Regions from separate parts of the Aquabacter albus genome, predicted to be linked through region 2. Evidence: predicted binding sites of a transcription regulator. Region 2 holds the regulator's gene; the other holds the start of a gene.
The links. Region 2 encodes LexA, which represses DNA repair genes until DNA is damaged. Its sites were predicted from a motif close to TGTTCNNNNTGTGTTCNG; they were not measured.
Positions count from the first base shown of each region.

Region 1: a site for LexA is predicted at 2,847-2,864, ahead of recA (recombinase RecA). Genes of this name have one in related genera too.

Region 1 is NZ_JBDZDT010000010.1:18,583-23,385, reverse strand. Features, by position in the region: gene alaS (alanine--tRNA ligase) at 1-1,517, opposite strand, end outside; gene recA (recombinase RecA) at 1,700-2,782, opposite strand; gene ABLE91_RS23460 (NADPH-dependent FMN reductase) at 2,946-3,512, opposite strand; gene ABLE91_RS23455 (YciI family protein) at 3,620-3,907, opposite strand; gene ABLE91_RS23450 (VOC family protein) at 3,918-4,472, opposite strand; gene ABLE91_RS23445 (sugar ABC transporter substrate-binding protein) at 4,520-4,803, opposite strand, start outside.
Region 2 is NZ_JBDZDT010000005.1:103,130-107,932, reverse strand. Features, by position in the region: gene moaC (cyclic pyranopterin monophosphate synthase MoaC) at 1-314, shown strand, start outside; gene ABLE91_RS13220 (molybdopterin molybdotransferase MoeA) at 316-1,527, shown strand; gene lexA (transcriptional repressor LexA) at 1,654-2,361, shown strand; gene ABLE91_RS13210 (peptidylprolyl isomerase) at 2,453-2,911, opposite strand; gene ABLE91_RS13205 (peptidylprolyl isomerase) at 2,976-3,557, opposite strand; gene coaD (pantetheine-phosphate adenylyltransferase) at 3,618-4,139, opposite strand; gene ABLE91_RS13195 (SDR family NAD(P)-dependent oxidoreductase) at 4,221-4,803, opposite strand, start outside.

The DNA of each region.
Region 1 (4,803 bases), on a different contig from region 2:
CCCACCTGCCCGCCCGATTCGCCATAGAAAGGCGTCTGATTGAGCACAACGAGGCCCTGCTCGCCGGCGTTCAGGGCCTCGACCTCCTTGCCGTCCTTCACCAGGGCACGCACCACGCCCTCGGCGCTTTCCGTGTCGTAGCCGAGGAATTCGGTGGCGCCTTCGCGCTCGCGCAGGGCGAACCAGACCGTGTCGGTGGCCGCCTCGCCCGAGCCCTGCCAGGCAGCGCGGGCATCCGCCCTTTGGCGCTCCATGGCGGCGTTGAAGGCGGCGGTGTCCACATGGATGCCGCGGCCGCGCAGCGCGTCCTCGGTGAGATCGAGGGGGAAGCCGTAGGTGTCGTAGAGCTTGAAGGCCACCTCGCCCGGGAAGCTGGCGCCGGAAACGAGGCCCGCGCTCTCCTCTTCCAGGAGGCCGAGGCCGCGCTCGAGGGTCCGGCGGAAGCGGCGCTCCTCCAGCAGCAGGGTTTCGGAGGCGAGCGCCTCGGCCCGCACGATCTCGGGATAGGCGCGGCCCATCTCGCGCACCAGGATGGGCACGAGGCGGTGCATCAGCGGGTCGCGCGCGCCCAGCAACTGGGCGTGGCGCATGGCGCGGCGCATGATGCGGCGGAGCACGTAGCCGCGGCCCTCATTGGAGGGCAGCACGCCGTCGGCGGTGAGGAAGACCGAGGCGCGCAGATGGTCGGCGATGACACGGTGGCTCGCCTTCTGCGGGCCGTCGGGGGAGACGTCGGTGAGTTCAGCGACCTCGGCGATGATCGCCCGCATGAGGTCGGTCTCGTAATTGTCGTGGGTGCCCTGGAGCAGCGCGGAGATGCGCTCGAGACCCATGCCGGTATCGATGGAGGGCCTGGGAAGATTGACCCTCTCCCCGCCCGGCAGCTGCTCATACTGCATGAAGACGAGGTTCCAGATCTCGATGAACCGGTCACCGTCCTGGTCCGGCGAGCCGGGGGGGCCGCCGGGGATGTGGTCGCCGTGGTCGAAGAAGATCTCGGAGCAAGGCCCGCATGGGCCGGTATCGCCCATGGCCCAGAAATTGTCTGAGGTTGAGATGCGGATGATCCGGTCGTCCGGCAGTCCCGCAATCTTCTTCCAGAGGGCGTGCGCCTGCTCGTCCTCGGAATAGACGGTCACGAGGAGCCGGTCCTTCGGCAGCTCGAACTCGCGCGTCACGAGGTTCCAGGCGAGCTCGATGGCCCGGTCCTTGAAATAATCGCCGAAGGAGAAATTCCCCAGCATCTCGAAGAAGGTGTGGTGGCGGGCCGTGTAGCCCACATTGTCGAGGTCGTTGTGCTTGCCGCCCGCGCGCACGCACTTCTGCGCCGTCACCGCGCGGGAATAGGGCCGCTTCTCGACGCCGGTGAAGACGTTCTTGAACTGCACCATGCCCGCATTGGTGAACATCAAGGTCGGGTCATTGCGCGGGACCAGCGGGGAGGAGGACACCGCCTCGTGACCCTCTTTGACGAAATAGTCGACAAAGGTCGACCGGATCTCGTTGACGCCGCTCATGTGCCGACCACCATCACTTCTGGAACGCGCCTGACAAAGCCCCTCGCGGCTTCGTCGCCCCTGCCGGTGCCCGAGAGAGGCCTAGCAAAGGGACCCGACCCTTTAGCGATGCCGTTTCCGCTTGTCCAGAAAGCCGTACCGGAAGGTGTGCGCGCCCATGTCGGAGCGCGCACACCGGAACCTCATTCCTCCGAAGTTCCGTCTGCATCCTCTTCCGGGCTGCCGGCGAGGATCTGATCGGCGATCAGCCCGGAATTCTGGCGGATCGCTGATTCGATCCGGCCTGCAACCTCTGGATTCTGCTTGAGGAAGGTCTTGGCGTTCTCACGCCCCTGGCCCAGGCGCTGGCTGTCATAGGAAAACCAGGCACCGGATTTCTCGACGATCCCGGCCTTGACGCCGAGATCCAGGAGTTCGCCGGTCTTGGAGACGCCCTCGCCATACATGATGTCGAACTCGACCTGCTTGAAGGGCGGTGCAAGCTTGTTCTTCACCACCTTCACGCGGGTCTGGTTGCCCACCACCTCCTCGCGCTCCTTGATCATGCCGATGCGGCGGATGTCGAGGCGGATGGAAGCGTAGAATTTCAACGCGTTGCCGCCGGTCGTGGTCTCGGGCGAACCATACATCACGCCGATCTTCATGCGGATCTGGTTGATGAAGATCACCATGGTGTTGGACTTGGAGATGGACGCGGTGAGCTTGCGCAGCGCCTGGCTCATGAGCCGCGCCTGCATGCCCGGCTGGCTGTCGCCCATCTCGCCGTCCAGCTCGGCGCGCGGGGTCAGCGCCGCCACCGAATCCACCACCAGCACCTCCACAGCGCCGGAGCGCACCAGCGTGTCGGCGATCTCCAGAGCCTGCTCGCCCGCATCGGGTTGGGAGATGAGCAGTTCGTCGAGATTCACCCCGAGCTTGCGCGCATAGATGGGGTCGAGCGCATGCTCGGCGTCGATGAAGGCGCATACGCCGCCCTTCTTCTGCGCCTCGGCCACAGTATGGAGCGCAAGCGTCGTCTTGCCCGATGATTCCGGGCCGAAAATCTCCACCACGCGTCCGCGCGGCAGCCCGCCGATGCCGAGCGCGATGTCGAGCCCGAGGGAACCGGAGGGAACGGTATCAATCTCCATCACCTTGCCGCTCTTGCCGAGCCGCATGATCGAGCCTTTGCCGAAGTGCCGCTCGATCTGAGACAGCGCGGCGTCGAGTGCCTTCGTCTTATCCATTGAGGAACCTTCGACGAGTCTGAGGGTCGACTGAGTCATCGCTGCGCTCTCTTCCCAGTGCAAGGGCTAATCCGATGCGGATTTTCGTACCGCATTTGTTCTCTGTTCGCAATCTGTTCTTTTCGAAACACACGCAGAGATGGTGAAGAAACCCTTGCCGGAGACAGGCGCGGCGCCCGATACCGGACGCCACGCCCGGGGATCAGCCGACCCGCAGCGGCGCCAGGGCGCCGGCCCATTTGTGAAGCTCGCCCAGAAGCTCGCCCACGCTCTGCCGCTGGAGGTCGTTGGCGGCGAAGACGCCTTCCTTGAGCTGCTGCGCCACCATGGGCACCATCACGGCTTCCACCATGGGCATCATCTTCAGGGTGGTGACGATCTGCTTGGTCATCTGCACTGCGCGCAGGCCGCCGGAGACGCCGCCATAGCTGACGAAGCCGCAGGGCTTGTAGTTCCACTCGCCGTAGACGTAGTTCAGCGCGTTCACCAGCGCCGGCGTCGGGCCGTAATTGTATTCCGGCGTCACGAAGACGTAGGCGTCCGCCGCCTCCACGCTCGCGCTCCAGCGGCGGGTGTGCTCGTGGGTGTATTTGCGCATGCGCGGATGGTGCGGCTCGTCATAGACCGGCAGCTCGAAGTCCGCGAGGTCCACGAGATGGGCGTCGAACGCGCCATGCTCGCGGGCGGCTTCGTGGAACCAGGTCGCAACTGCAGGGCCGACGCGGCCGGGACGGGTGCTGGCAATGATGGTGTGAAGGCGGAGCGCCACGAAAATTCTCCAGGTTTGTCGCTTGAAAGAAGAGGCCGATTCGGCCCGCAGGCTAGACCATCTAGACCCGGGTGATGACGTGATTATTCAAGAAGGGTCGCTGGCGCTCAGCCCTGGCGGCGCAGGAAGCCGGTGATGGTCACGCACTCCCAGATATTGGCCGCGTGGAACGGGTCCGCCTTGTTGAAGCGCTCGACAGTGGCGCGGTCGGGCGCCTCCAGGAGGAACAGGCTGCCAATCATGGTGGCGCCGTCGTCCGCCACCAGCGGGCCGGACATCACGATGGTCACGCCATAGGGGCTGGTGTCGGAGAGAAAGGCCTTGTGCGCCTCGTAATGGGCCTTGCGCGCATCGAGCGCGCCTTCGCGGTCGATGCCGTGAATGACGAACAGCATGTCTCTCTCCTCAGGCGGATGGGCCGGCATCAGCCGGCCGGTCGATGAAAACGGGGGGAACGGTCATGCCCGGCTGGGGCCAGTTGGAGAAGATCTCCGCATAGCTGTGGGAGATGATCTCTATGACCGTGCCCCAGGGGTCCTCGCAATAGACAAGCTGCCAGGGCCGGCCCGGCACGAAGAAGGTGGGGGAATTGCGCAGCTTCCCGCCATTCTCCTCGATCCTTTGTGCCATGCCCGACACGTCGGGATGGGTGAAGCACAAGTGCCAGGGGCCGCGCCGCCAATAGGCCATGTTCTCCGCCTCCCGCTCGTCCACGGGCGGCTCGACGAACTGGAACAGCTCGATGCCGGTGCCGTTGGCGGTGAGGAGATGGGCCTGATAGGCGCGCTTGAAGCGCGGGCCGAAAATGGAGGGCGTCTCGTGGGTCGCGGCCGAGGCCGGCTCCAGGAGGCGCGGCCCCATGATGTGGGTGAAGCCCAGCACGCGGCTGTACCAGTCCACGGCGGCGAAAATGTCCGGCACGGTGATGCCGGCATGGTTGAAGGCGAGCGGGGCGAGCATGGCGCATGGCGGCCGGGCTTGAACCCGGCCGCCCCTTCTTTCAAAGATCAGTTGGTCTTGGTGGCCATGGCGGCCGCCTGGTCCCAGGTGGGGCAGGTGCGGGTTTCCACCGCGGCGTCGTAGGGCTGGTAATTGGTGTTGTCGACGACCGTGGGCTTCAGCACCACTTCGGTGACGATGGGCTGGCCGCGCAGCGAGCGGATGGCCACCATGGTGCCGATGCAGCCCTGGACGAAGCCGTTATAGTCGCCGGAGGCGAGCAGCTTGCCGGCCTTGATGGCGTCCACCGCTTCCTTGGTGCCGTTGATGCCGATGACCTGCGCCTTGCGGT
Region 2 (4,803 bases):
GCGTCGCGCGCATTGCCGGCATCATGGCGGCGAAGCGCACCCACGAGCTGATCCCCCTTTGCCACCCCTTGATGCTGAGCAAGGTGGAGGTGGAGATCTCGCCCGATGCCGCATTGCCGGGCCTCGTGGTGACTGCGCGGGTGCGCACCTCCGGCCAGACGGGCGTGGAGATGGAGGCGCTCACCGCCGTCTCCGTTGCCTGCCTCACCATCTATGACATGGCCAAAGCCGTTGACCGGGGCATGCGCATCGAAGGCGTGCGGCTGCTGGAGAAGTCCGGCGGGCGCTCCGGCCATTGGACCGCGGAAGGCTGACATGGCTCTGATGCTCGTCGACGAGGCCATGGCGCTGACCCTGGCCGACGTCACGCCCCTGCCCGCCGAGACCGTCGCCATCGCCGACGCCCATGGCCGCGTGCTGGCGGAAGACCTGATTTCCCGCCGCAGCCAGCCGGCCGCCGACATGTCCGCCATGGATGGCTATGCGGTGGCGGCTGCCGACATCGAAGCCCTCCCCGCCGCGCTGAAGGTGATCGGCGAATCCGCCGCCGGGCGGCCCTTCGCGGGCCGGATCGCGCGAGGGGAAGCGACGCGCATCTTCACCGGCGCGCTGGTGCCGGACGCCGCCGATACGGTGGTGATCCAGGAGAACACCACGCGGGACGGCGACACGGTTACGGTGGTGGAGCCGACCGCCCCCGGCCGCAACATCCGCAAGGCCGGCTTCGATTTTACTGCCGGACACGCCGTCCTGCGTGCCGGCTGCCGGCTGGACGGGCGCACGGTCATGCTCGCGGCCGCGGCGGACCACGCCTTCGTGCCGGTGCGCCGCCGGCCGCGCGTCGCCATCCTCCAGACCGGCGACGAGCTGGTGCGTCCCGGTGCCGGCACCGGCGCCCCCTCGGACGTGGTGGTCTCCAACGTCTATGGCATCGCCGCCCTGGCCCGGGCAGCCGGCGCCGAGGTGTTCGACCTCGGCCTCGTGGGCGACACCATGGAGGCAACCCGCGCCGCCGTGCGCCGGGCGGCCGAGGGGGGATACGATCTCCTCGTCACCTCCGGCGGCGCCTCGGTGGGCGAGCACGACCTCATGGCGCCGGCCTTGCGCGAGGAGGGCGTTTCCCTCGCCGTCCATAAGATCGCGCTGCGCCCGGGAAAACCCCTGATGTTCGGCCGGCGCGAGGCCCTGCGGGTCCTCGGCCTGCCGGGCAATCCCGTCTCGGCCTATGTCTGCTCGCTGCTCTTCCTGGTGCCGCTGCTCAACGCGCTCCAGGGCGCCGCGCCCGGCCCTGCGCGCGTGCCCGCGCGCCTCGCCGTGGATGTGAAGGCCAACGACATGCGCCGCGATTATGTGCGCGCCCGCATGACCCTCGCCCCCGACGGCGCGCAGCTCGTGACCCCCCTGCCGGTGCAGGATTCGTCCATGCTCTCGGCGCTCGCCGAGGCCGACTGCCTCCTGATTCGCGAGGCCCACGCCCCCGCCGGGGCCGCAGGCGATGCCTGCGAAGCTATAGCTTTCATGGCCTGACGGCGCATTTACGCCATGTTCATGCTTGCGGAACACAAAAGGAACAGCTAATGCTTGTTCTCGATTTGTTTCACGGCTCTTAACCGAGCTGGCAGCGGTCTGGGAGCCGGAAGGAACGGGGCGGCCATGCTCACACGCAAGCAGTACGACCTCCTGCGCTTCATTCATGAGCGCCTGAAGGAGACGGGCGTTCCGCCCTCCTTCGACGAGATGAAGGAAGCGCTGGACCTGCGCTCCAAATCGGGCATCCACCGCCTCATCACCGCCTTGGAAGAGCGCGGCTTCATCCGCCGCCTGCCCAACCGGGCGCGGGCGCTGGAGGTTGTGCGCCTGCCGGACAGCGTGGCGCCGGGCCTTGCCTCTCCGCGCGCCGGGCGCGGCTTCTCGCCCAGCGTCATCGAGGGCAGTCTTGGCCGCGTGCGCCCCATGGCGGAAGACGAGGATGTCGCCCCCACCGTCACGGTTCCGGTCATGGGCCGCATCGCCGCCGGCTCTCCCATCTCCGCCATCCAGACCCGCAGCCACACGCTGAATCTGCCGCCCGAAATGCTCGGCACGGGCGAGCATTTCGCCCTGGAAGTGCGCGGCGACAGCATGATCGAGGCCGGCATCCTGGACGGCGACACAGTGCTCATCCGCAAATGCGACACGGCGGACACGGGCGATATCGTGGTGGCGCTGGTGGACGAGGAAGAAGCCACCCTCAAGCGCCTGCGCAAGAAAGGCGCTTCCGTGGCCCTGGAAGCCGCCAACCCCGCTTACGAGACCCGCATCTTCGGCCCAGACCGCGTGCGCATCCAGGGCCGGCTCATCGGGCTCATGCGGCGCTATTGATCGACCAGCTCGGAAACGGGTCGTCACAAACAAGAATGCCCAGGCAGAGCCTGGGCATTTTGACTTTCAAAGGGTCGAGAGGCTTTGACGCTCACTCGCCCTTGGGCTGGAGCTTGGCCGAGACGATCTTGTCGGGATCCTGCACGGGCTCGCCGCGCTTGATCTGGTCCACATTGTCCATGCCCGAGATCACCTCGCCCCACACGGTGTACTGGTTGTCGAGGAAGCGGGCATCGCCGAAGCAGATGAAAAACTGGCTGTCGCCCGAATCGGGGCTCGCCGCGCGGGCCATGGAGACCGTGCCGCGGGTGTGGGGCTGCTTGTTGAACTCGGCCTTGAGCTTCTTGCCCGAACCACCCATGCCGGTGCCCGTCGGGTCGCCGGTCTGCGCCATGAAGCCGTCGATGACGCGGTGGAACGGCACGCCGTCATAGAAGCCCTCGGAGACCAGCTCCTTGATGCGGGCCACGTGGCCCGGCGCGAGGTCGGGCCGGAGGCCGATGACCACTTCGCCCTTGGTGGTTTCGAGGACGATCACTTCGTCAGCCATGGGGCTGCTCCTTTGGTGGGAGGAAACCGGAAAGCGCTTCTCGCGCTTTGAACAAGGCGGCGCGCTATTTCGCGTCCGCCGCCACCTGCATCTTCACGATGCGGTCGGGGGTGCTCACCGTGCCGTTATTGGCCTGCGAGCCCTTCTTGATCTTGTCCACGAACTGCATGCCCGAGACCACCTCGCCCACCACCGTGTACTGGCCGTTCAGGAACGGCGCGGCGTCGAGGCAGATGAAGAACTGCGAATTGGCGCTGTTGGGTGCGGAAGAGCGGGCCATGCCCACCGTGCCACGCACAAACGGGGTGCTAGTGAACTCGGCCGGCAGGTTCGGATATTTCGAGCCGCCCGTGCCGTTGCCGAACTGGCCGTCGCCGGTCTGGGCCATGAAGCCGTCGATCACCCGGTGGAACGGCACATTGTTGTAGAAGCCCTCGCGGGACAGCAGCTTCAGCCGCTCCACGTGCTTGGGCGCAAGATCCGGCCGCAGGGCGATGACGACCCGGCCATAGGTGGTGTCGAGATAGAGCGTGTTCTCCGGATCGGGCTTGGCCTGGGCCTGGGCGGCGGCCGGCAGGGCTGCGGCCACCATGAGCGCGAAAGCGAGGACGATGCCGCCGGAAATGCGGCCGAAGACACTGCGCATGAAGCTCTCCTTGGGCTGCCGCACCCTTAAGCGCGGTCAAGTTTGGTGGGGCGCCTGGGCTCAGGCCCTCTTCGGGAATTTGGCCTTCAGGCGCGCGAGCACCGCCGGCGGGACGAAGGCGGAGACGTCGCCGCCCATGGCCGCGATCTGCCGCACCAGAGTGGCGGTGATGGGGCGCACGCGGGGGGAAGCGGGCAGGAAGACGGTCTGGATGTCAGGCGCGAGCGTGCCGTTCATGCCGGCCATCTGCATCTCATAATCGAGATCGGTGCCATCGCGCAGGCCGCGGATCAGCAGGCCGGCGCCGGTGTTCTGCGCCGCCTCCACCACCAGATTGTCGAAGGTGAGCACGTCGAGGGCGGTGCCCTCTTCTGCTGCCACCGGGCCGCAGACCTCTTCCAACATGGCGAGGCGCTCGGCCGGGGTGAAGAGCGGCGCCTTGCCGGGGTGGATGCCCACGGCCAGAACCAGCCGGTCGGCGAGGCGGCAGGCGGAGCGCACCACGTCCAGATGCCCGTTGGTGGGCGGATCGAACGATCCGGCATAGATGGCGGTGCGGGTGGTGTGGGCGACGGCATTCATCGGGCGCAAGCGTTAGCCCGCCCCGCGCGCGGGCGCAATGGGGGCGGATGGTCCGCCCCCGTTCCGATCAGAGATTGCCGGTCAGAGATTAACGCCGCCCGACACCTCGATGCGCTGCCCGTTCACCCAGCGGTTCTCTTCGCCGAGGAAGGCCGCGATCATCGGGCCGATATCGTCCGGCAGACCGGCCCGGCCAAGGGCGGTGGCCGCGGCGACCTGGCGGTTGCTCTCCGCATTGTCGCGCACCACGCCGCCGCCGAAATCGGTCTCGATGGCCCCCGGTGCGATGGTGTTCACCCGGATGCCGCGATGGCCCAGTTCCTTGGCCATGTAGCGGGTCAGCACCTCGATGCCGCCCTTCATGGCGGCATAGGCCGAGAAGCCCGGCGTCGTGAAGCGCGCGAGCCCGCTGGAGAGGTTCACGATGCTCCCGCCATCCGCAATGAGGGGCAGCAGCCTCTGGGTGAGGAAGAAAGTGCCCTTCAGGTGGATGTTGACCAGCTCGTCAAACATATCCTCCGTGGTCTCGGCGAAGGGCATGTGGATGCCGATCCCGGCATTGTTCACGAGGAAATCGAACCGGTCGCGGCTCCAGACGGCGGCCAAGGTCTTCTTCACCGCGGCCGCGAAAGCCTCGAAGCTTGCGGCATTGCCCGCATCGAGC